DNA from 3 places in the Variovorax sp. CCNWLW235 genome. Region 1 is predicted to be linked to each of the others. Evidence: predicted binding sites of a transcription regulator. Region 1 holds the regulator's gene; each other region holds the start of a gene.
The links. Region 1 encodes HrcA, which represses chaperone genes, less so after heat shock. Its sites were predicted from a motif close to TTAGCACTCNNNNNNNNNGAGTGCTAA; they were not measured.
Positions count from the first base shown of each region.

Region 2: rpoH (RNA polymerase sigma factor RpoH) is a predicted target of HrcA. The motif match lies at 1,548-1,574, and genes of this name have one in related genera.
Region 3: V9L21_RS00615 (co-chaperone GroES) is a predicted target of HrcA. The motif match lies at 5,016-5,042, and genes of this name have one in related genera.

Region 1 is NZ_JBBCBW010000001.1:472,095-479,915, forward strand. It holds gene V9L21_RS02365 (RelA/SpoT family protein) at 1-1,455, shown strand, start outside; gene greB (transcription elongation factor GreB) at 1,478-2,056, opposite strand; gene V9L21_RS02375 (hypothetical protein) at 2,197-2,646, opposite strand; gene V9L21_RS02380 (hypothetical protein) at 2,838-3,101, shown strand; tRNA gene V9L21_RS02385 (tRNA-Arg) at 3,152-3,228, opposite strand; tRNA gene V9L21_RS02390 (tRNA-Ile) at 3,292-3,368, opposite strand; gene hrcA (heat-inducible transcriptional repressor HrcA) at 3,401-4,408, opposite strand; gene V9L21_RS02400 (NAD kinase) at 4,437-5,348, shown strand; gene recN (DNA repair protein RecN) at 5,350-7,029, shown strand; gene rapZ (RNase adapter RapZ) at 7,029-7,821, shown strand, end outside.
Region 2 is NZ_JBBCBW010000016.1:105,743-113,563, forward strand. It holds gene V9L21_RS18110 (DNA alkylation repair protein) at 1-518, shown strand, start outside; gene rpoH (RNA polymerase sigma factor RpoH) at 578-1,519, opposite strand; gene V9L21_RS18120 (Mpo1 family 2-hydroxy fatty acid dioxygenase) at 1,666-2,130, opposite strand; gene V9L21_RS18125 (response regulator transcription factor) at 2,310-3,020, shown strand; gene V9L21_RS18130 (ATP-binding response regulator) at 3,032-4,795, shown strand; gene V9L21_RS18135 (hypothetical protein) at 4,875-5,873, shown strand; gene ftsY (signal recognition particle-docking protein FtsY) at 5,923-7,221, opposite strand; gene V9L21_RS18145 (M16 family metallopeptidase) at 7,299-7,821, shown strand, end outside.
Region 3 is NZ_JBBCBW010000001.1:121,025-128,845, forward strand. It holds gene V9L21_RS00600 (TonB-dependent siderophore receptor) at 1-1,516, opposite strand, end outside; gene V9L21_RS00605 (phospholipase D family protein) at 1,690-3,294, shown strand; gene V9L21_RS00610 (LysR family transcriptional regulator) at 3,417-4,433, opposite strand; gene V9L21_RS00615 (co-chaperone GroES) at 5,126-5,416, shown strand; gene groL (chaperonin GroEL) at 5,446-7,098, shown strand; gene xylB (xylulokinase) at 7,170-7,821, opposite strand, start outside.

The DNA of each region.
Region 1 (7,821 bases):
ATCTACCGCAAGATGGAAGAAAAGCACCTGAGCTTTGCCCAGGTGACCGACATCTACGGTTTTCGGCTGATCGTGCCGAACGTGATCGCCTGCTACACGGGCCTGGGCATCCTGCACCAGATGTACAAGCCGCTGCCGGGCAAGTTCAAGGACCACATCGCGATTGCAAAGCTCAACGGCTACCAGTCGCTGCACACCACCCTGGTGGGCCCGGCGGGTGTGAACGTGGAGTTTCAGCTGCGCACCGAGGCCATGCACGTGGTGGCCGAATCGGGCGTGGCGGCGCATTGGCTGTACAAGGCCGCCGAGCCCAATGCGGCAAGCAATGACCGGCTGGGCACCAAGTGGCTGCAGTCGCTACTCGACATTCAGGACGAAACCCGCGACGCGGCCGAGTTCTGGGACCACGTCAAGGTCGACCTGTTTCCCGATGCGGTCTACGTGTTCACGCCCAAGAGCCAGATTCTGGCGCTGCCGCGCGGCGCCACCGTGGTCGACTTTGCCTACGCCATTCACAGCAACATTGGCGACCACACCTCCGCCGCGCGCATCAACGGCGACCAGGTGCCGCTGCGCACCGAACTTAAGAACGGCGACGTGGTCGAGGTGATTACCGCTCCCGTATCAACGCCCAATCCGGCCTGGCTCGGCTTTGTTCGAACCGGGCGCGCGCGATCCAAGATCCGCCATTATTTGAAGACGCTGGCGCACGCGGAATCCGAAGGGCTGGGCGAAAAACTGCTGGCGCAGGCGCTGCGTGCCGAAGGCCTCAGCAAACTGCCGGCGGACGATACCGAGCACCAGGCGCTGTGGGAAAAGCTGCTGCGCTTTACCGGCAACCGCACCCGCGCCGAGCTGCTGACCGACATAGGCCTGGGCAAGCGAATTGCCAGCATCGTGGCCAAGCGGCTCGTGGCCATGCTCTCCGAACTGGGCGAGCGGCCGGATGCGCTACTGCTGAGCCGCGAGCGCTTCATTTCGCACGAAACCATTTCGCAGGGCGCCGTGACGCTGGACGGAAGCGAAAACTCTTCCGTTCGCTTTGCCCTGTGCTGCCGCCCGATTCCGGGCGACGAAATCGTCGGCTACTTGGGGCACGGCGAAGGCTTGGTGGTGCACACCGAAAGCTGCGGCGTCGGCCAACGCTTGCGGCACAAAGACAGCGAGCGCTTTTTCGCGGTCGAATGGGCCGACGAGCCCACCCGTGCTTTCGAAACCGGCGTAGTAATTACCGTGCGCAACGACAAGGGCGTGCTCGCACGGGTGGCCGCCACGCTGGCGGACGCCGAAGCCGACATCACGCACGTCGAAATGGCCGATGAAACGCCGCAAGATTCAACCGACCTGCGCTTTGTGATTGCCGTGCGTGATCGGAGCCACCTCGACGCGGTGTTGCGTGCGGCGCGGCGCACTGCATCGGTGCTGACGGCCGCGCGGACGGTTCCCGCGCCCTGAAATTTCGCCCCGGGCGGCGGTCTCAGGCCGCGGTGCCTGAACCCTGCGCGGGATAGCTCACAGACAGCAACTCGACCTCGTGCGTGCCGCCCGGCGTCACAAGCTTCACCACGTCGCCCTCGCGTGACTTGAGCAAGGCCCGCGCGATGGGCGAGATCCAGCTGACCTGCGACTGGGCGCTGTCCGCCTCGTCGATGCCCAGGATGGTCACACTGCGCTCGTCGCCCGTTTCATCGGCATAGCGCACCGTGGCGCCAAAGAAAACCTGATCGCTGCCGTGGTGCACCGAGGGGTCGGTCACCTCGGCAATTTCTAGCCGCTTGGTCAGAAAGCGAATGCGTCGATCGATTTCTCTCAGGCGCTTTTTGCCGTAGAGGTAATCGCCGTTTTCCGAGCGGTCGCCATTCTTGGCCGCCCAATGCACCGCCTCGACAACCTTGGGGCGCTCTTCGTCCATCAATTGCAGCAATTCATCGCGCAGCCGGGCATATCCCGCTGGCGTGATGTAGTTCTTGCTTCCGCTGGGCAGCGCCGGGCCGGCGCTTTCGCCGCCGTCGTCGTCTTCGTCGGCGTCTGTTTCCTTGGTGAATGCTTTGCTCAAGGCAAAACCTCCGAATTTAAAAAGGCCCGCAACTTTCATTGCAGGCCTTCATGATGAAGTGCGGCGAACTCCTGAGTCGCCCGTTCAACATATTGTGCCCCTATCCATGGGCACGATTCCTGGGTACCGGCCGGCTTGCTTCACCCCAGGTCGGAGCGCTTGCAGTCGAAAACCACGCTTTGCTCGACGGCGCGCAGCGCGGGCACCTTGTTCACGAAAGTCACGCCAGCGCTCATCAGGCGCCACTCCGTGGTCTTGAACAGCTTGAAGAGGCTCGTGGTTTCGACCCCGACCGTCGGGATGGAGTTGAAGACATAGACGGGCTCGCCGGACTGGCTTTCTTCTATGTTCACCAGGTCCGCCCTGAGCTTGCCCATGGTTTCCGTATCTTTCGTCCTGGAGCGAACGACGTCCATGTTGACGGTACGAGAGTGCTCGTCGATTGAAATCCTGCGGATCGAATTGAGGGACGAGGCGGTTCCGCTGTTCGCGCCCGGAATGCAGGTGATCTTTCCTGCCCAAGTCGAACCTGTGGCCGAAAACAGCAAGAAAAGGAGCGGAAATGCGAGTCTTTTTGCGTGAGTACCCATGATTCACTCTAAGCCGTTTCCCCGGCCGGCAGGGTTCGACCTATGTCTTACGGACTAATTGTTACGACATCAATAAACGTTAACATTTTGGTCTTCACGTGAAATAAGTCACATTCTTAATTCCCGAGGCTTGCTACTGATGAGTTGAGCGGGAGGGAAGCTCTGAGCTCTATGGACTCTGGTGGGAAGCAATGGTCACTCAGGTCATTCATAACGCGACCATCACGTTGCAGTTGCCCTTCGGCATGAGCGCCAGCGCCGAAGTCGCGGCGCTTCGGGCCGCGGGCATTCCGGTCGACGGCTTGGGCAATGCGACGTCGGGCTATCTGTTCGTGCGAACCACGGGCCGCGGCGACAACCGGACGAACACCTTTCGGTGGTTTGCCACGAGCATCGGCAGAGATCCCATCGACGTGACCAGTTTGCCTGGAGGCCCCTCTTTGGCATGCCGATAGGCAAAAGAAAAAGGGTTAGGACACGTTAATGTCCTAACCCTTTAAGAGAGTGGTGCGGCTGGCAGGAATTGAACCCACGACCCCTTGGTTCGTAGCCAAGTACTCTATCCAACTGAGCTACAGCCGCACAGCTATCGATTATAGCATCCATTTTTGGCCCAAACCGGATCAGGTTGGAAATGAATGCAAGTGGTAGGCCGTGATGGGCTTGAACCATCGACCAACGGATTATGAGTCCGCTGCTCTAACCAACTGAGCTAACGGCCCACGAGAGACCCCGATTCTATTCGCCGTGCGCCTTACTTACGGTGGCTCAGCGCGTTGCTGACCAGGCGCGAGGTGATGTCGACGATTTGGATCATGCGCTCGTAAGGCATGCGGGTCGGGCCGATGACGCCGAGGGTACCCACGACCTGCCCGTCGACTTCGTAGTTGGCGCTGACGATGGAAAGCTCTTCGATGGGCACCACCTGGCTCTCGCCGCCGATGAAGATGCGCACGCCCTCCGCCTTGCTCGACACATCGAGCAGCCGCATGAGCTGCGCCTTTTGTTCGAACAGTTCGAAGGCACGGCGCAGCTGGCCCATGTCGCTCGAAAAGTCGGTCACCGAGAGCAGGTTGCGCTCGCCGGAGATCACAACGTCGTCTTCCTGCGCTTCGGTGAGCACCTCGGAGCTGACCTTGACGGCGGCCTGCATCAAAGCGGCGATCTCGCCGCGCAGCTTTTCGACCTCGGACTGGAGCCGGTCGCGCACCTGCTCGATGGTCAGCCCCGCATAGTGGGCGTTGATGTAGTTCGACGCCTCGACGAGTTGCGACTGCGAATAGTCGGCCTCGGGAAAGATCACCCGGTTTTGCACGTCGCCGTCCGGCGAGACGATGATCACCAGCAGCCGCCGCTCGGAAAGCTTCAGGAACTCGATCTGCTTGAACACTGATGCCCGCCGAGGCGCCATGACGACGCCGACGAACTGCGACAGGTTGGACAACAGGCTGGCCGCGTTGGCTATCACCTTCTGCGGTTGGTCGGGCGCAAGGCTTGGCGCGCTCATCTGCTCGCGCTCGGCAGTGAGCATGGTGTCGACGAAAAGCCGGTAGCCACGTGCTGTGGGAATGCGGCCGGCGGAGGTGTGCGGGCTGGCAATCAGCCCCAGCGCCTCGAGGTCGGACATGACGTTGCGGATGGTCGCGGGCGAAAGGTCCAGCCCCGGCGCGCGCGACAAAGTCCGCGACCCGACCGGTTGGCCTTCGGCGATGTAACGCTCCACCAATGTCTTGAGGAGCAACTTGGCACGGTCGTCCAGCATTGCAAGATTTTAGTGTTGTAATTTGTACATGACTTCCCGCTTCCGCAACGTCGCCCTGATCGGCAAATACCAGGCTTCAGGCGCCCGGGCGCAAGCGGACGCGCGCGACGGCGTCATGGAAGATATTGGCGCCTTCCTGGAATCGCAAGGGTGCACGGTTTTCGTCGAAAAATCCGCCGCTGAGGAGGCCGACGCGGATGCGAGCGTGGGCGGCCGCTACCAGCCGCTGAGCGTGGAAGAAATCGGGCAGCGCTGCGACCTTGGCCTGGTGGTCGGGGGCGACGGCACCATGCTGGGCATTGGCCGGCAATTGGCGTCCTACGGCATTCCGCTGATCGGCATCAACCGCGGCCGGCTCGGCTTCATTACCGACATTCCGCTCGACAACTACCAGGCCACGCTGATTCCCATGCTGGCCGGCGAGTACGAGGAAGACCACCGCAGCCTCATGCATGCGCAGGTCATGCGCGACGGTGTGTCGGTGTTCGATGCGCTGGCAATGAACGATGTGGTGGTCAACCGCGACTCCACCTCGGGCATGGTCGAGTTGCGGGTGTCGGTGGGCCGGCACTTCGTGGCCAACCAGCGCGCCGACGGGCTGATCATTGCATCTCCCACAGGCTCGACGGCGTACGCGCTGTCGGCCGGCGGGCCGCTGCTGCATCCGGCGGTACCGGGGTGGGTGCTGGTGCCCATTGCACCGCACACCTTGTCAAACCGCCCGGTGCTGCTGCCCGACGCGGACGAGATCGTGATCGAGCTGGTGTCGGGGCGCGGCGCCAGCGCCAATTTCGACATGCAGTCCCTGGCCTCGCTCGCCATCGGCGATCGGGTAGTGGTGCGGCGCTCCGACTTCCGGGTGCGCTTTCTGCACCCGCGGGGCTGGAGCTATTTCGACACGCTGCGCAAGAAACTTCATTGGAACGAAGGGGGCTCCTGAGATGGCGCTGCGACGCATCGCACTGCGCGACTTCGTGATCGTGCGATCACTCGAACTCGACTTGTCCGCCGGTTTTACGGTGCTCACCGGCGAAACCGGCGCGGGCAAATCCATATTGATCGACGCGCTTCAGCTGGCGCTCGGCAACCGCGCCGATGCAGGCGCGGTGCGCGAGGGCGCCGAACGCCTGGACGTGAGCGCCGAGTTCGACGCCGACCCGGCCTTTGCGGCTTGGCTCGACGAAGGCGGATTCGAATCCGGCGACGCCCTGCTGCTGCGCCGCACTGTCGACCTGCAAGGCCGCAGCCGCGGCTGGATCAACGGCAGCCCGGCCACGGCCACGCAGTTGCGGGAGCTCGGCGACCGCCTGCTCGACATTCACGGCCAGCATGCGTGGCAAAGCCTGACGCGCCCCGAGGCCGTGCGCGGCCTGCTCGACGCCTATGCCGGCGTGCGCACCGATGCGCTCGACGCGGCCTGGCACGGCTGGCGGCAGGCAATCTCCGCACTCGACAACGCGCGCTCTGCACAAGATTCGCTGCAGCGCGAGCGCGAACGGCTGCAATGGCAGATTGCCGAAGTGATGAAGCTGGCGCCCGCCGAAGGCGAGTGGGAAGAGCTCTCGACCAACCACGCGCGCATTTCGAACGCGCAGGCTTTGATCGACGCGGCGCAAGGCGCAAGCCAGGCGCTCGAAGACGACGACAACGGCGCCCTTGCGGCGCTCGCGCGCGCGGTGACGCTGCTGCAGAACTGCGAGCACATCGAGCCCGAATTCCGTGCGCTCGGCGAAGTGCTGGCCTCCAGCGTGGCGCAGGCCTCCGACGCCGCGCATTCGCTGCACGGCTACCTGCGCGACGCCGAAGCCGATCCGCAGCGCCTTGCCGAACTGGACGAACGCATGGGGTTGTGGATGTCGCTGGCGCGCCGCTACAAGCGCACGCCCGACGACCTGCCCGCGCTGCTGGCGGGATGGCAAGCCGAGTTGAAGGCGTTGGACGCACAAAGCGATCTCGAAGGCCTGGAGCGCGCCGAACAGGCTGCACAGCAGGCCTACATGAAGGAGGCCAAGGCGCTCGCCAAGTCGCGCAAGCAGGCCGCGCCGCGCCTGTCCGAAGCGGTCACGCAAGCCATGCAGGGGCTGGGCATGCAGGGCGGCCGGTTCGAAGTCGAACTGCAGCCGCTGGCGCAGCCGGGCCGCGCGGGGCTCGAAGACGTCGCCTTTCTGGTGAGCGGCCATCCGGGCAGCACGCCCCGTCCCATCGGCAAGGTGGCTTCGGGCGGTGAGCTTTCCCGCATTGCCTTGGCCATTGCGGTCACCACAAGCCAGCTTGGCGCCGCGCAGACGCTGATCTTCGACGAGGTCGATGCCGGCGTGGGCGGGGCTGTCGCCGAGACCGTGGGGCGCCTCATGAAGCAACTCGGGCGCGACCGCCAGGTCCTGGCCGTTACGCATCTGCCGCAGGTGGCTGCGTGCGCCGATCACCACCTGGTGGTGGCCAAGCGCCAGACGGCCGCGGCCGGCCAGGACGGCCCGCGCACAGAAAGCGGCGTTTCGCGCCTGGACGACGAGAACCGCGCGCGGGAAATCGCCCGCATGCTCGGCGGCGAGAAGGTTTCGCACACTTCGCTGGCGCATGCCCGCGAAATGCTGGGCCACAAGACTTCGGCGACGCTGTGATGAACCTCGATCTGGTGCTCATCACCGGCATGTCGGGTTCAGGCAAATCCGTCGCATTGCATGCACTGGAAGACGCGGGCTACTACTGCGTCGACAACCTGCCGCCCGAGTTGCTGACACCCTTCATCGCGCTGCAGCACGAGCAGGAAGCCAAGCGCGTTGCCATTGCCATGGACGTGCGCAGCGGCGTGTCGCTGCCGATCGTTCCGCAGCAGCTCGAAGCGTTGCGGCACGACGGTGTTTCGCTGCGTTCGCTGTTTCTCGACGCCACCACCGATGCCCTGCTGCGGCGCTATTCGGAAACCCGTCGGCGGCATCCGCTGTCGCGCCAGGAGGGCCGCACCGACGCGCCCGAGCAGGAGCGCGCGCTGATACAGGCCATCGAACTGGAGCGCGAGCTGCTGGCCGACCTGCGCGATGGCGCCGACGTGATCGACACCAGCCTGATACGGCCGGCGCAGCTCCAGAGCTACATCAAGGCGCTGATTTCCGCGCCGCAAAGCGCGCTGACGCTGGTGTTCGAATCGTTCGCTTTCAAGCGCGGCGTGCCGCTGGACGCCGACTACGTGTTCGACGTGCGCATGCTCCCCAATCCGCATTACGTGCCCACCTTGCGGCCGCTCACCGGCCGCGACGCGCCAGTGGTCGAATGGCTGCGCGAGCATGAAGACGTGGCACGCATGTACGACGACATCGAGCAGTTTCTTTCGCGCTGGCTGGATGCGCTGGCGCGAGACCATCGCAGCTACGTGACGGTGGCCATCGGCTGCACCGGCGGCCAACACCGCTCGG
Region 2 (7,821 bases), on a different contig from region 1:
CGCACCGGCTGGCCACCCACGCCAGCGACGTGGCGCGCTGCTGGGCCGCGCAGTGGGTGGCGCTTTCCGGGTTGCCACTGGCGGCGCAGCTGCAGGCGGTGCACCGGTTCGCCGCCGATCCGCACTTCGGCGTGCGCGAAATCGCCTGGATGGCGGTGCGCGAAGCGGTCATTGCCTCGCTCGACGAGTCGCTGGCGCTGCTGCAGCCATGGGTGGCCGATGCCGACCCGAACATCCGCCGCTTTGCCAGCGAACTCACGCGCCCGCGCGGCGTGTGGTGCGCGCAGATCGAGGCGCTCAAGGCCGAGCCCTGGCGCGCGCTGCCGCTCATTGAGCCGCTGCGCGCCGACACCAGCCGCTATGTGCAGAACTCGGTGGCCAACTGGCTCAACGACGCGAGCAAGACCCAGCCGGAGTGGGTCGACCGGCTTTGCACGCGCTGGATCGATGAGTCGGACACGCCGGCAACCCGGTACATCGCCAAGCGCGCGCTGCGAACCCTTTCGAAGCAGGCATGAATGAATGAAAAAGCCCGGCATGGCCGGGCTTTTTTTCTAGGCGAAGAGCCGAGCGAGGCTTACGCGTAATCGGCCAGCGCCTTCTTCATCTTCTTCATGGCCGCGACTTCGATCTGGCGAATGCGCTCGGCGCTCACGCCGTACACCGCCGCCAGGTCGTGCAGCGTCATGCCGCCCGAACCGTCGTCGTTGACCTTGAGCCAGCGCTCTTCCACGATGCGGCGGCTGCGCTCGTCCAGCGCCTCGAGTGCGGTGGCAATGCCGTCGCTCGAGAGCCGGTCGCGCTGCTGCGATTCGAGCAGGGCGGTCGGTTCCTGCGTGGCGTCGGCCAGGTAGGCGATCGGGCCGAAGGCTTCATCGCCGTCGTCCGACGGACCCGGGTCGAGCAGCACGTCGCCGCCCGACAGGCGGGTTTCCATTTCGAGCACTTCTTCAGGCTTGACGTTGAGCCGGGTCGCCATTTGCGACACCTCGTCGGGGCTCAGCGTGTCGCGGTGCGTGCCGTTGTCGGCCGCGGCCGAATCGGCCTTGAAGCCCTGCTTCATCGAGCGCAGGTTGAAGAACAGCTTGCGCTGGGCCTTGGTCGTCGCGACCTTGACCATGCGCCAGTTCTTCAGGATGTACTCGTGAATCTCGGCCTTGATCCAGTGCATGGCGTAGCTCACCAGCCGCACGCCCTGGTCGGGGTCGAAGCGCTTCACGGCCTTCATGAGGCCGACGTTGCCCTCCTGGATCAGGTCGCCGTGCGGCAGGCCGTAACCCAGGTATTGGCGCGAAATGGACACCACGAGGCGCAGGTGCGAGAGGATCAGCGCACCGGCCGCTTCGAGGTCGTTGTGGTCGCGCAAACGGCGTGCGAAGCCCTGCTCTTCTTCGAGCGTGAGCATCGGCAGGCGGTTGGCGGCCGAAATATAAGCATCCAGGTTGCCCAGCGGCGGCACCATCGACCATGGATTGGCGACGGCGAGCTGGTTGGCAGAGGCTCCAGACAGCGTGGTCATCAGGGGAAACTCCTTTGTATCGGGCATATTAGCACTCGATTAGAGGGAGTGCTAAGCCAAGGGTTCCCCCTAAGTTTCTATCGGGGCGATAGCCAAAGCTGTCGGCAAGAGGGCGGTGCGGCCCGAGGCGGCGTCCGACCCGGGGCTTACCAGCGGATACCCAGGCGCAAAAACAGCCTCGAGAGTACGAACAGCGGCCCCACCCAGAGGTATTGGATGTCTTCGAAGAACGAAGGTTTCCTGCCTTCGATCTTGTGGCCGATGAACTGGAAGATCCATGCCACCACAAAGATGGCGGCGGAAATCGGCAGCACAAGGGTGCCCATGGCCTGAACCGCCGCCAGCACCAGGGCCGTTCCGGCCAGCATGGTGATCAGGAAGGCCGCCGAACGCAGGGTGGCGTAGTAGACGAGGCTCGCCGCCACGAAGCCGTACGCCACCCAAGGGTGCAGCGCATACAGCAGGCCGACGATGCTCAGCATGATGGCCGGGATCGCGACGAAGTGAATCAGCTCGTTGGTGGGATTGCGGTGGCTTTCGCCATAGTGGGCAAGCAGCCGGTCGACCTTGCGGTCGCCCGCTGCGGCGGGGGCATCGGCGGTGTGCATCATTTTCTGTCTCCAAAGCGTCGCTCGGTACGGCGATGTACCTGCATGGTGCCTCCGCCGGCAGGCGATGGCAAGCGCGGCAAGTGCTATGGAAAAAGTAGCAAAACCTTCCTGCTTTTCGCAACCGCGGGTCATGACTTAGGGCACTGTTCCGCACTCGGGGCGTCGCTAAGATCGGCTGCGTGGCTCTTCCGCTCGAATCTTCATCCCCTTCGTCGCCTTCGACCGTGGAACCCGGCCCCGCCCGCCCGCCCACTGCCATCCTGGTGGTGGACGACCACGATCTGCTGCGGCTCGGCGTGCGCGCACTGGTGCAGGCACAGGCCGCGTCTTCCGGCGCGAGCATCGAGGTATTCGAAGCCGGCAATGTGGCTCGTGCGCTGGCGCTCTACGAAGAGCATCGGGACGCCATCGGCCTGGTGCTGCTGGACCTGGCGCTACCCGACACCCATGGCCTCAGCGGCCTGGCCGAATTTCGCCTGCGCTACCCGGCGGCCCGCATCGTCGTGCTTTCTGGCACGGGCAACACGTCGCTGGCCCAAGGCGCGGTGGCCCTGGGTGCGAGCGCGTTCCTCCCCAAGTCGGCGGATCTGAAAGAGGTGGTGGGCTTTATCCGCGCCTGCGGCCTGCTCGACGCTGGTGCAGGGCCAATAGCGCCTCCTCCCGTCATGAAGGCGCTCGGCAGCTACGCCGAAACGGCCCACGCCAGCGCTTGGCAGGAACTCACCCCGCGCCAGATGCAGGTGCTGCAGTGGGTGCTCGAAGGCAAGGCGAACAAGGAAATTGCCCAGATAGCAAACCTGAGCGAAGGCACGGTGAAGAACCACGTATCGACCATCCTGCTGCTGTTCGGCGTGCGTTCGCGTGCGCAATTGATCAGCAGCCTGCGTTGAGCCCGCCGCCCATGGCCGCCGACACGCCGCTGAGCCAGCGGGTGCTGCGCGAGCACGTGGCTTCGGTGTACTTCAACTACAAGGCGACGTTCCTGGCTCGCCTGGTTTTCGTTCTGGTGCTCGGCGGGTTCATGTACCTGCAACTGGGCGACCCCATGGTGCTGCCGTTCGTCGTGCTGCACCTGGCGCTGTACCTGGGCATGTATTTCACGCCGCGCTGGAACCCGTCGGTGCCGGCGGCGGAAAGCGCCTGGTGGGCCCGCAAGATCACCCGCATCGTGACGCTGCTCGGGTTTGCCGATGCGCTCGCGCCGTGGATCTTCGTGCCGGCCGGCAACCTGCCCGTCACCGCCGCGCTGATGGTGGTGATGATGGGCAACTGCGCCCGCGCGGTGCAATCGCTGCGGCCGCTGAAGGCGGCGCTGTTCGGCCACACGCTGCCGATGATGGGCGGGCTGATCGTTGCCCTGGCGTGGCAGGGCGATTCCATCCATCTCTTTCTTGCGGCCTTTGCCACGATCTATCTCGTTCTGATGCTGCGCGTGGGCGTGCAGGAACACCAGCTGCTGGCGGATTCGCTGGCCCTGCGCTTCGAAAAGGAAGCACTGGCCGTGCGGCTGGAGGAGCAGATCGCCGCCACCGAGCGCGCCAGCGAAGAAAAGACCCGCTTCCTTGCCAGCGCCAGCCATGACCTGCGGCAGCCGCTGCATGCCATTGCGCTGTTCGGCGCCGCGCTGGAAAACGAATTGCGCGGCCGTCCCGAAGGCGCCCACGCGGAGCGCCTGATGCGCGCGGTGAACGCGCTGGGCACCTCGCTCGACACCATGCTCGATGTTTCGCGGCTCGACGCGGGTGTGGTCACGCCGGAGATCCGGGCTGTGCAGCTCGACGCCTTGTTCCTGCCGCTCAACCACATGTTTTCGCCGCAGGCCGAACAGAAGGAGCTGCAGCTGCGCGTGCGCGCGAGCGGATTGTGGGTGCGCAGCGACCCGCAGCTGCTGCACCGCATGCTCTCCAACCTGATCGACAACGCACTCAAGTACACCGTGAGCGGCGGCGTGACGGTGAGGGCGCGGGCGCGCGGCGATGCCGTGTGGATCGAAGTGCGCGACACCGGCGTCGGCATCGCGCCCGAGCAGATCGGCCGCATCTTCGAAGAGTTCTACCAGGTCGGCAACCCGGGCCGGGACCGGTCGCAGGGGCTGGGCATCGGCCTGTCGATCGTGCAGCGCCTGTCGCGCCTGCTGGACCATCCGCTGCAGGTGCATTCGCGCCCGGGGCGGGGCACCCACTTCCGCGTGGTGCTGCCCGCCGCCGCGCCTCTGGCGGCTTCCAGCATGCAAGGCACCGAGGCTCACCGGCAGCGCGCCGCAAGCGCCCAGGCACTGCCCCGACGCGTGCTGCTGGTCGACGACGAGGCGGAGATCCGGGAGGCCATGAGCGAGCTGCTGCGCTCCTGGTCCATCGAGGTGGAGGCCGTGGCCGACGAGGCGCGGGCGGAAGAGGCCCTTGCGCGGGCGGAAGGCCAGGCGCGGCCCTTCGACCTGCTGGTGTGCGACTACCGCCTGGCCGAGGGCAGCGACGGGCTCGACGCCGGCCAGCGTCTTCGCCGGCGCCGCGGCACCGACATGCCGCTACTGCTGGTCACCGGCGAAACCGCGCCCGAACGCTTGCAGCGCGTGCGGGCCTCGGGCGTGGCCGTGCTGTTCAAGCCGGTCGACGCCGGCAAGCTGTTTCGAACCCTGAGTGAACTCGCGCCCACCGGCGCGACATGACCTTTGGCACTGGTGTGCGGGTGGGGCGCGCTTTACCTTTGCGCGGTCTCACACATCAATGCTCTCAGGGAGTGATTTCATGCAATCGAAACTATTGATATCGGCACTCGCCGCAACTCTGGCGGCCTGCGGTGGAGGAGGTGATGGCGGCGGCGGTGGCTTTGCCGGCCTGCCGGTGATACCGGCGCCCGCACCCGCACCCCCCGCTCCACCGCCGCCCGCTCCGGCACCGGCTCCCGCCACGCGCACTTTCATGTACGAGGCCTTGGCCCCCTCCGCCGACGCATCGGCGTTTCTCGACCGGCTGAATGCACAGGGCGCGAGAGCCTTTCGCTTCTTCAGCGGCCTTGCCTTCACCACGGGCCCGACGAGCACGGAAGTCGTCGAGGCTTACGTGAAGGATGCCGAGACCACCTACACCTTCGAACTGCTGCCCGATACCGCTTCGGTGGGCGACCTGCAGGCGCAGCTCAGCGCCCAGGGCGCCAGGGGCTTCAAATGGGGCGGGCCGTACATGGTCGGCGCGCAGATCCGCGCGCTCTACCGCAAGGACAACAGCTCCTCGTCGACCTACACCTATTCCGTGCTGACTGCGCCTGCCGACAGCGCCGGCTATCTGGCACAGGCCAACGCCCAGGGCGGCAACGGCTTCTTCAGCGTCGCCGGGGCCTACATGGTTGGCGGGACGACAGTGCTGGTGTACCAGAAGGACTCGCAAGGCAGCGCAACCTATGGCTACGAGGCGCTGGGCCAGCCCGGCAGCGATGCCGATTTTCTCGCGCAACTCGAGGCGCAGGGCGCCCGGGGTTTCCGGTTCAAGACAGGCTATGTCTTTTCGGATGGCATCAGGCTGCTCTACGAGAAAGACCTGTCGCAGTCGGCCACGTTCAGCTACCAGAACCTGCAACCCGCGGCCAACAGCGCGGACTACATCGTGCAGGCGAACGCCGAGGGCGCGAAGGGCAATGCGCTGGTGGGCGACTACGCGCTGCCAAGCGGCCAGATCAGGACGCTCTACATCCGGCCAACCAACTGCACAGGCTTTCTCTGCGATACCCGGTCGCTGTTTGGCTTTTGAGCAGCTTTTAAGCGACTTCTGAGCGGCGGCGGGCGCTGCTGGCGGCCCTTTAGCCCAGCAGCGCCTGCGCGAACTCGCGTGCGTTGAAGGTCTCGAGGTCTTCCAGCTTCTCGCCCACGCCGATGAAGTAGACCGGAATCGGCCGCTCGCGCGCAATGGCGCAGAGCACGCCGCCCTTGGCGGTGCCGTCGAGCTTGGTCACCACCAGGCCGGTAAGGCCCAGTGTCTCGTCGAAAGCCCTGACCTGCGCCAGGGCGTTCTGCCCGGTGTTGCCGTCGATCACCAGCAGCACCTCGTGCGGCGCCGTGGCGTCGGCCTTGGTGACCACGCGCTTGATCTTCTTGAGTTCGTCCATCAGGTGCAGCTGCGTCGGCAGCCGGCCCGCGGTGTCGACCAGCACCACGTCCTTGCCGCGCGCCTTGCCGGCCGTCACCGCGTCGAAGCTCACGGCGGAGGGGTCGCCGCCTTCCTGGCTCACGATCTCCACCGTGTTGCGGTCGGCCCAGACCAGCAGTTGCTCGCGCGCAGCCGCCCGGAAGGTGTCGGCCGCCGCAAGCAGCACCGAGGCGCCTTCGTTGGCCAGGTGCTTGGTGAGCTTCCCGATGGATGTGGTCTTGCCCGCGCCGTTGACGCCGGCCACCATGATCACCGTCGGCGAGAACTGGCCGATGACCAGCGGCTTCTCGAGCGGCCGGAGCAGGTCGGCAATGGCGTCGGCCAGCAGCTTCTTCACCTGCGTGGCGTCGGTGGCCATCTGGCGCTTGACGCGGCCGCGCAGGTCGTCGAGCAGGAATTCGGTCGCCTTCACGCCGGCGTCGGCCATCAGCAGCGCCGATTCGAGCTCTTCGTAGAGCGCTTCGTCGATCTGCGCGTTGACGAACACCGCCTGGATGCCGGTGCCGGTCTTGCGCAGCCCGGTTTTCAGCTTGTCGAACCAGCCCTTGCGCTCGGCGGCCATCGCCGTTTCGGCGGCGGGCACGGGCAGCGGCGCGGGAGGCTCGACGGGGGCAGCGGCAGGGGCAGGCGCCGGAACCGGCGCCGGCGCCGGTGCAGGCATTGGTGCCGCGGGTGGAGCGGCGACGGGCACCGAGGGAGGAGGAGGTGCGACGGCGGGCGGCGCAGCAGGTGCAGGTGCAGGCGCGGGGGAGGGCGTGGGCTCGGGCGCAATTGCCGGCGCAGGCGCGGTCTCCTCCGCGGCAGGCTTGGAGCCGAACCAGCTCGACGGTGAGAACACCGAGCGCGCCGGAGCAGGCTCGGGTGCCGGCGCCGGTGCCGGTTCAGCAGCCGGGGCGGGCGCCGGTGCGGCCGGAGCTTCGGCGGGTGGTTTTTTCTTGAAGAAACTGAACATCGGGAGCTTTTTACAATCCGACCCATTCTATGAAACACCCCTCGCCACGCCGTGCTGCGTCTGGTGCGGTGCTGGCAATGGCGCTTTCCGCGCTGTGGGCCGCGCCTGTACTGGCCCAGCCCACACCGGCTTCCGCCGCCTCTGCCAGTTCTTCCACTCCCGTTTCGCCGGCCGCTGCCGCCGCGGCACCCGCGCCCCAGCAGTTCACCCTGGCCAACGGCATGACGCTGCTGGTGCTGCCCGACAGGCGCGCACCCACCGCGGTGCAGATGGTCTGGGTTCGTGTGGGCTCCGTGGACGAGGTCGACGGCACCTCGGGCGTGGCCCATGTGCTCGAGCACATGATGTTCAAGGGCACCAAGACCATCAAGCCCGGCGAGTTCTCGCGCCGCGTGGCGGCCCTGGGCGGCCAGGAAAACGCGTTCACCTCGCGCGACTTCACCGGCTACTACCAGCAGATTCCGGTGGCCAGCCTTGAGCAGGTCATGAAGCTCGAGTCGGACCGCTTTGCCAACAACCAGTGGTCCGACGACGAGTTCAAGCGCGAGATCGAAGTGGTCAAGGAAGAGCGCCGCATGCGCACCGAAGACCAGCCGCGCG
Region 3 (7,821 bases), 350 kb from region 1:
GCGGCGTGAACGATTCGCTGTAGCTCAGGTACGGAGACCAGCCCGAAGGCATGGCGTACATCACGCCGAAACGCTTGGTGGTTGCGCTGCTCTTCTCGGCGTCGCTGCCCTCTGCGCTCGAAACAGCCTTGTCGTGGCGAAGGCCCGCCACGAAGATCCAGTTGTCGAGCTTCATCTGGTCCTGCAGGTAGAAGCCGTTCTGGCGCTGGCGGGTGCGCGGCCGCGCATCGCGAATGGGCATGTCGACGTGGCCATACACAGGCGCATAGGCGTCGATGGTGTCGTACGTGGTGCCGCCCCAGACGTTTTCGCGCTGGCGCGCGAAGTCCGCGCCCACGAGCAGCGTGTGCTTGAGCGCGCCGGTCTGGAAATGTCCTTCGACGTGGTTGTCGAGCGTCTGCGTGCGGTTGCGCGTCAGGTAGCTGTCGTAGTAGCGGCCCAGCACGCGCCTGAAGATCGGGTCCGTCGCGTCCCAGCTCTCGGCACCGCTGAATGCAGCGCCGTAGTGGTAGCGGTTGTCGTTTTCGTTTTGCGCATAGCGGAAGTTCTGCCGCAGGGTCCAGTTCTCGTTGAACTTGTGCTCGAACTGCCAGCCGAAGGTCTTGCGCTCGCTGTCGTAGTAGTCGAAGCCCGGCTCGCCGATGAAGCGGCTGGTGGGAATGCGTCCGTTCGGGTTCGGCAGCAACGTGCCCGCCCACGGGAAGAATTGCGAGCTGCTGCCGCTCTTGTCCTTTTGGTACAGGCCTTGCAGCGTGAGCGAGGTTGCCGCACTGGGCCGCCACGTCAACGACGGCGCAATGACGCTACGGTCGTCGGGCACGTAGTCGACCTGCGTGTCCGACTTGCGCTGCAATGCAATCAACCGGTAAGACAGCGAGCCATCGGCATTCAGCGGACCGGTCAGGTCGGCCTGGATCTGCTTGCGGCCGAAGCTGCCGAACTGCACGCCCACTTCGCGCTGCGCCTCTTGCAGCGGCCGCTTGCTCACCATGTTGACCACGCCCGCGGCGGTGCCGGCGCCGAACAGCATGCCCGACGGGCCGCGCAGCACTTCGAGCCGCTCCAGCGTGTAGGGCTCGGTGCGCGTGGTGCTGGTGTAGTAGCCGTAGGCCTGGCGCAGGCCGTCGAGATAAATGTCGGGCGACGCGCCCCGAATGCGCACGGAGTCGGTCCGCGAGTCGAGGCCGTAGGCATCGGAGCGCACGCCGGCCGCGTAGTTGAGCGCGTCCTGGAGATTGCCTGCGCCCTGGTCCACCATCTGGTCGCGCGTGACCACGGTCACGGACTGGGGCGTTTCGGAAAGGGGCGTGTCGGTCTTGGTGGCGGTGGCGGCGTTTCTCGCGCGATAGCCGATCACCGGCGAAGTCGCGGTTTCGGCCTCTGCGTTTGCATCCACCCTGATTTCCGGCAACGCGCCGGGCGCCGGGGCCTGGGCCAAAACCTGCTGATGCACATAAATTGCCATGCATCCTGCCAGCACCGATGCGACCTTGCGCCCCGCCATCAACCTCGTCATTCCTGCTCCACTCCGAAACATTATTAAGAACGATTCGTATTCTAATAGTTATAAAGTCTCATTTGTTTCAATTTCCCGAGAGCAGCGAGGGGCGTTACGCCACGGACGGCCGGCGTGGTGGCAGCCAAAGCGGCTACGATCCCGCCCGCACTTCCTGTGCGACGGCCGGTCTCATGCTCAAGCTCATTGCACTCTCGTTTTCCGCGCTGCGCGGTCCGGCTCTGTGGCTGATCGGCTCCGGACTCGCGCTCGTTCTGGCGGGCTGTGCCGGTCTTCCCCCTCGCGCACCCGAGCCGCCAACGCTGTCGATCGCGGCCTCTCCAAGCACCACGCTAGGCCGGGCTGCTGCAGAACTGAGCGCAGCGCAGCAGGACGGACTTTCCAGCATCCGCCCGCTGGTCGAGGCCTCTTTTGCACTGGACGCCCGGTTCGAGCTGATGCGGCGGGCGCAGGCCTCGCTGGACGTGCAAACCTACCAGCTCGGCAACGACAAAACCGGCCGCCTGCTGTTGCGCGAACTGCGCGATGCCGCACGACGCGGCGTTCGGGTGCGCTTGCTGCTCGACGACTTCTATACGGCCGGCATGGACCGCCTGCTGCTCGGCCTTGCCGCGGAGCCCAATGCCGAGGTCCGCCTGTTCAACCCGTTCGTGAACGCCCGAGACCACTCGGCCACGCGGTGGATCGAGTTCTTTGGCGACTTTCGCCGGCTCAACCACCGCATGCATAACAAGCTCTTCGTGGCCGACGGCGCCATGGCGATTGCCGGCGGCCGCAACCTGGCCGACGAGTATTTCCTGCGCAGCGAGGGCGCCAACTTCATCGATTTCGAGCTGATCATGGCCGGGCCCGTGGTTCCGGAGGCGGCGCGCATCTTCGACACCTACTGGAACAGCGACGTGGTCTACCCGCTCCAGCGGATTGCCGGCGCCACCGACAGCCCGGAGGCGCCGAAAGCGGAGTTCGAAACCGCGACCTCGCCCATCCATGCGCCGCCGCTCTCCCCTCTTGCCGGCACCGACCTGCTGGGCGACGCGCCGCTCGGCGCGCAGCTTGCCGACATCGGCCGGGTGAAGTGGATGCGCGCCGAGGCCCATGCCGCGGCCGACAGCCCCAACAAGGCGCTGGGCACTCTTGCATCGCCGGCCGAATCGCTTGCGGCGCGGTTCCATGAAATGACCGCGGGCGCGCGCTCGGACGTGGTGGTGATCTCGCCCTATTTCATTCCGGGCGAGGACGGCATGGCGCGCATCCGGGAAGGCCGGGCGCGCGGCGTGCGCATGAGCGTCATCACCAATTCGCTGGCCGACAGCGACGAGCCGCTGGTGAACATCAACTACAACCGCTACCGCGTCGACATGCTGAAGCTGGGCGTGAACCTGTACGAGGTCAGCACCCAGCAGCTCAAGCGCAACCGCCAGTTCCGCACGCTGCTCAAGAAGGCGCGCGGGCGCCTTCACGCCAAGCTGGCCCTCGTCGACCGGGAATGGGTGTTGCTCGGTTCGATGAATCTCGACCCGCGCTCGGCGCGGCTGAACACAGAGTTCGGCGTTCGCGTGCGCAGCTTCGAGTTGAGCCAGGCGTTGCTGTACGCCTATCAGCTGGACGACATCGAAGGCGTCTACCGCGTGGTGCTCATGCCCGACGGCAAGAACGTGCAGTGGATCGGCACCGGAGACGTGGACAACGAGGTGCTCGACAGCGAGCCGGATTCCAGCCTGCTCACGCGCCTGCAACTGCTGCTGTTCTCCTGGTTTGTGCCGACAGACCAGCTGTAGCGCGCCGCGGCAAAGGGCCGCCATCGGCGGCACCTACAATGGAGAATGAGATTTGTTCCCAACAACTCCGCTCAAACGCACTACAGAATTCTCAATGGGATTCCGCACCCGATCGTCTTGCGTCATTGGCCTTGCATTTGAGTCGCCATCCGAAGCTCGACTTTGTCAGGGTTCGCGCCGCTGAACATTTCCGCGTCGCCTTCGGAAGCCGGTCCTTCCTGCTTTTGAGCCTGGATCGATTGCTCCAGCGCCTCGAAGATGAAATCGACGAAGGTCCTGATCTTTCGCGTATTGCGCCGCGCGGGCAGGTACATCAGATTCAATTCTTTGTGCATCAATTCGAGCGAAGGAAGCACCGAAACCAGAGCGCCGCTCCGGATCGCGCCTTCGGCACAAAGAAGGGGGATCAATGCAATGCCGCCGCCCGAGCAGGCAATTCTCTGCAGCAATTCGGGATCGTTGGCGCGAAACACGCCCGCGGCCTTGACGATGTATTCCTGATGCCGACCGGGGATGACCATTTCCATGGCCTGCCGTTCCGGCCCGCTGGTCAAAAAAGAATGCCCCGCGAGATCGTCCACCGAATTGATTGCAGGATGGCGACCTAGATACGAAGGCGCAGCGCACAAGACGCGGCCCAGCTTTTTGATGCGCCTGGCGACGAATTCTTCGCAGCCTTCTCGCCCTGCCCGGATCATCACGTCGGCATCTTCGCGAAACAGATCCACCCGGTCAGAGCTTATGTTGACGGTGAGCTTGAGCTGAGGATGCGCAGCCATGAAGCCCGCCAAGTGGGAACAGAGCAGTTCGCGCCCGACATAACCGGGAACCGAAATGCGCAGCCTTCCGGTCAGCGTTTCGTTGGTGTCGGAAAGCTGCGCCAGAGCCTGGTCCACCGCCTCAAGCACCTCTTTGGCGGTGGGCAGGAAAATGCGTCCTTCGCCGGTGAGCCCGAAGTGTCCTGCGCCCCGATGCAACAGCGCATGGCCGACCAAAACCTCCAGCCTCTTGAGTTGCCGGGACGCGGACGCCTTCGGCACCCCCAACGCGTCAGCTGCCTGCGTCAATCCTCCCATCTCGACGGCTTTAACAAAGAGCCGTACATCCGACATCAATAGATCCATGATTTCCGAAGCCAAGCGGAGCTCTTGCCCATTCCAGCTTCTCTTTCTGGGCCGGGTGCGTTAACTCGATAAAAAACACGCTGCGAATGAAAACAGCGGGAATACGGGTGCCAGATTTACTTTCGACGCCGAAACACTTCGATTGCTGACGATTAACTCCAAACCTCTTCGTCCCGCTCCGGCAATATGCGGCATGCATATTCCCCGTGAGTCGCAAAGCTCCGTCTTCATACTTGATAGACCGATCGGCATGGATCTAACTTCGGCCAAATTTGGTCGAAGTTCGTTCTCCCTATACCACCGCGCACTCAAATGGTGCCGATCACCAATGAAAAGTTATGTAAATCTTAAATGGGTTGTCTGACAACCTCTGGGAATTTTTCACATTTACATGAGATAGGGTTTTCCCGATGGGAAAAGTGTTGCTGGACAGTCACACGGTTTAATTGACCCGCGCCAAGCTACAGCCCTACGACCAGCTGCCTCAATCTCGGAAACCGAGAACTCGAAAGTTCGAGCTCGCATCAGGCAGCCGTTGTCAGCAACAGTGCCGGCGCTGCGCCCCTGCCCTTGAAACTCCCCCGATTGCCCTTATGATTAGCACTCGCTGCTGATGAGTGCTAACAAGCCTCGCTTCCAGTCGATGGGCCGCCGGTCTCCCCCGCTCGGCGCCCGACCACAACCCCGTTTCTTATCCAGGAGATGCAATGAAACTTCGTCCTTTGGCCGATCGCGTGATCGTCAAGCGTGTTGACAGCGAAACCAAGACCGCCTCCGGCATCGTCATTCCCGACGCAGCCGCCGAAAAGCCCGATCAGGGTGAAGTCCTGGCCGTGGGCCCGGGCAAGCGCACCGACAAGGGCGACCTGACCGCACTGACCGTCAAGGTCGGCGACCGCGTCCTTTTCGGCAAGTACAGCGGCCAGACCGTCAAGGTCGATGGCGACGAACTGCTGGTCATGAAGGAAGACGACCTGTTCGCGGTCGTCGAGAAGTAATCCATCCATCCCATTCGGAGTAATAAAACATGGCAGCAAAAGACGTAGTCTTCGGCGGTGAAGCCCGCGCACGCATGGTCGAGGGTGTCAACATCCTCGCCAACGCAGTCAAGGTGACCCTGGGCCCCAAGGGCCGCAACGTGGTGCTCGAGCGCTCGTTCGGCGCCCCCACCGTCACCAAGGACGGTGTGTCGGTCGCCAAGGAAATCGAACTCAAGGACAAGCTCCAGAACATGGGCGCCCAGCTCGTGAAGGAAGTGGCCTCGAAGACCAGCGACAACGCTGGTGACGGCACCACCACCGCCACGGTTCTGGCACAAGCCATCGTTCGCGAAGGCTTCAAGTACGTGGCCGCCGGCATCAACCCGATGGACCTGAAGCGCGGCATCGACAAGGCTGTGACGGCCCTGGTCGAAGAGCTGAAGAAGGCCTCGAAGCCCACCACCACGTCGAAGGAAATCGCACAAGTCGGCTCGATCTCGGCCAACAGCGACGAAACCATCGGCAAGCTCATCGCCGACGCGATGGACAAGGTCGGCAAGGAAGGCGTGATCACCGTTGAAGACGGCAAGTCGCTCGAAAGCGAACTCGACGTCGTCGAAGGCATGCAGTTCGACCGCGGCTACCTGTCGCCCTACTTCATCAACAACCCCGAAAAGCAATCGGCGCTGCTCGACAACCCGTTCGTGCTGCTGTTCGACAAGAAGATCAGCAACATCCGCGACCTGCTCCCCACGCTGGAACAAGTTGCCAAGGCCGGTCGTCCCCTGCTGATCATTGCCGAAGAAGTCGAAGGCGAAGCCCTGGCTACCCTGGTCGTGAACACGATCCGCGGCATCCTGAAGGTCGTGGCTGTCAAGGCTCCTGGCTTCGGCGACCGCCGCAAGGCCATGCTGGAAGACATCGCCATCCTGACGGGCGGCAAGGTCATCGCTGAAGAAGTGGGCCTGACGCTCGAAAAGGTGACGCTGGCCGACCTGGGCCAAGCCAAGCGCATCGAAGTGGGCAAGGAAAACACCATCATCATCGACGGCGCCGGCGCTGCTGCCGACATCGAAGCCCGCGTGAAGCAAGTGCGCGTGCAGATCGAAGAAGCCACGAGCGACTACGACCGTGAAAAGCTGCAAGAGCGCGTGGCCAAGCTGGCCGGCGGTGTTGCCGTGATCAAGGTTGGCGCCGCCACCGAAGTCGAAATGAAGGAAAAGAAAGCACGTGTGGAAGATGCATTGCATGCCACCCGCGCTGCAGTGGAAGAAGGCGTTGTGGCTGGCGGCGGCGTGGCTCTGCTGCGTGCCAAGCAAGCCGTGGGCGACCGCGTGAAGGGCGACAACGCCGACCAGGACGCCGGTATCAAGCTGGTGCTCAAGGCGATCGAAGCGCCCCTGCGCGAAATCGTGAACAACGCCGGCGGCGAAGCCTCGGTGGTGGTGAACGCTGTGTTGGCCGGCAAGGGCAACTACGGCTTCAACGCTGCGAACGACACGTACGGCGACATGCTCGAGCTGGGCATTCTGGACCCGACCAAGGTGACCCGCACCGCGCTGCAGAACGCAGCATCGGTTGCTTCGCTGCTGCTGACGACCGAAGCCATGGTCGCCGACGCACCGAAGGAAGAAGCCGGTGCTGGCGGCGGCATGCCCGACATGGGCGGCATGGGTGGCATGGGCGGCATGGGCATGTAATGCCCGGCTGAGCTCTGCTCACCAAAACAAAAAGGGCCGCGCAAGCGGCCCTTTTTTATTGCGCGGTACGTTTATCGAAACTGGTCGTGCAGCGCCATGTAGAGCACCTGGAACCGCGCATGCCGCGTCTTGTGCGAGCCGTTCCCTTCGACCGAGGGCGCCAGTTGCTGCTTGACCGGCGGCAGCGTGCACACCTCGGCCACAGCGCCACCGTCAGCCAGCCACGCAAGCCGCGCCGCGCCCAGTGCGCCGCCCGTCTCGCTGCCCGCATAGAGCGTGAGCGGCACCTGGAAGATGTCGGCCAGCAGCTGGCCCCACCACACGCTGCGCGCACCTCCGCCGACCAGCGCCACTTCGCGCAACGGCATGTCGGCAGGCAGGCGCAAGGTGTCGAAGCCGTCGCGCAGCCCGAAGCTCACGCCCTCGACCACGGCATAGGCGATTTCCGCCGGACCGTGCGCATGCGTCAGGCCGAACAGCGCGCCCTGCGCATTGGGGTTGTTGTGCGGCGAGCGTTCGCCCGAAAGGTACGGCAGGAACAGCGGGCAACGCCCGCGCTGTGCCGGTGCGACCGACGCTGCCGCTTCGAGCAGCGCCGCCTCGTCGTTGAACTTGAATGTCTTGGCAGCCCAGCTCACCGCGCTCGCGGCCGAGAGCATCACCGACATCTGGTGCCAGCGCCTGGGCAGCGCATGGCAGAACGCATGCATCGCCTGCGCAGGG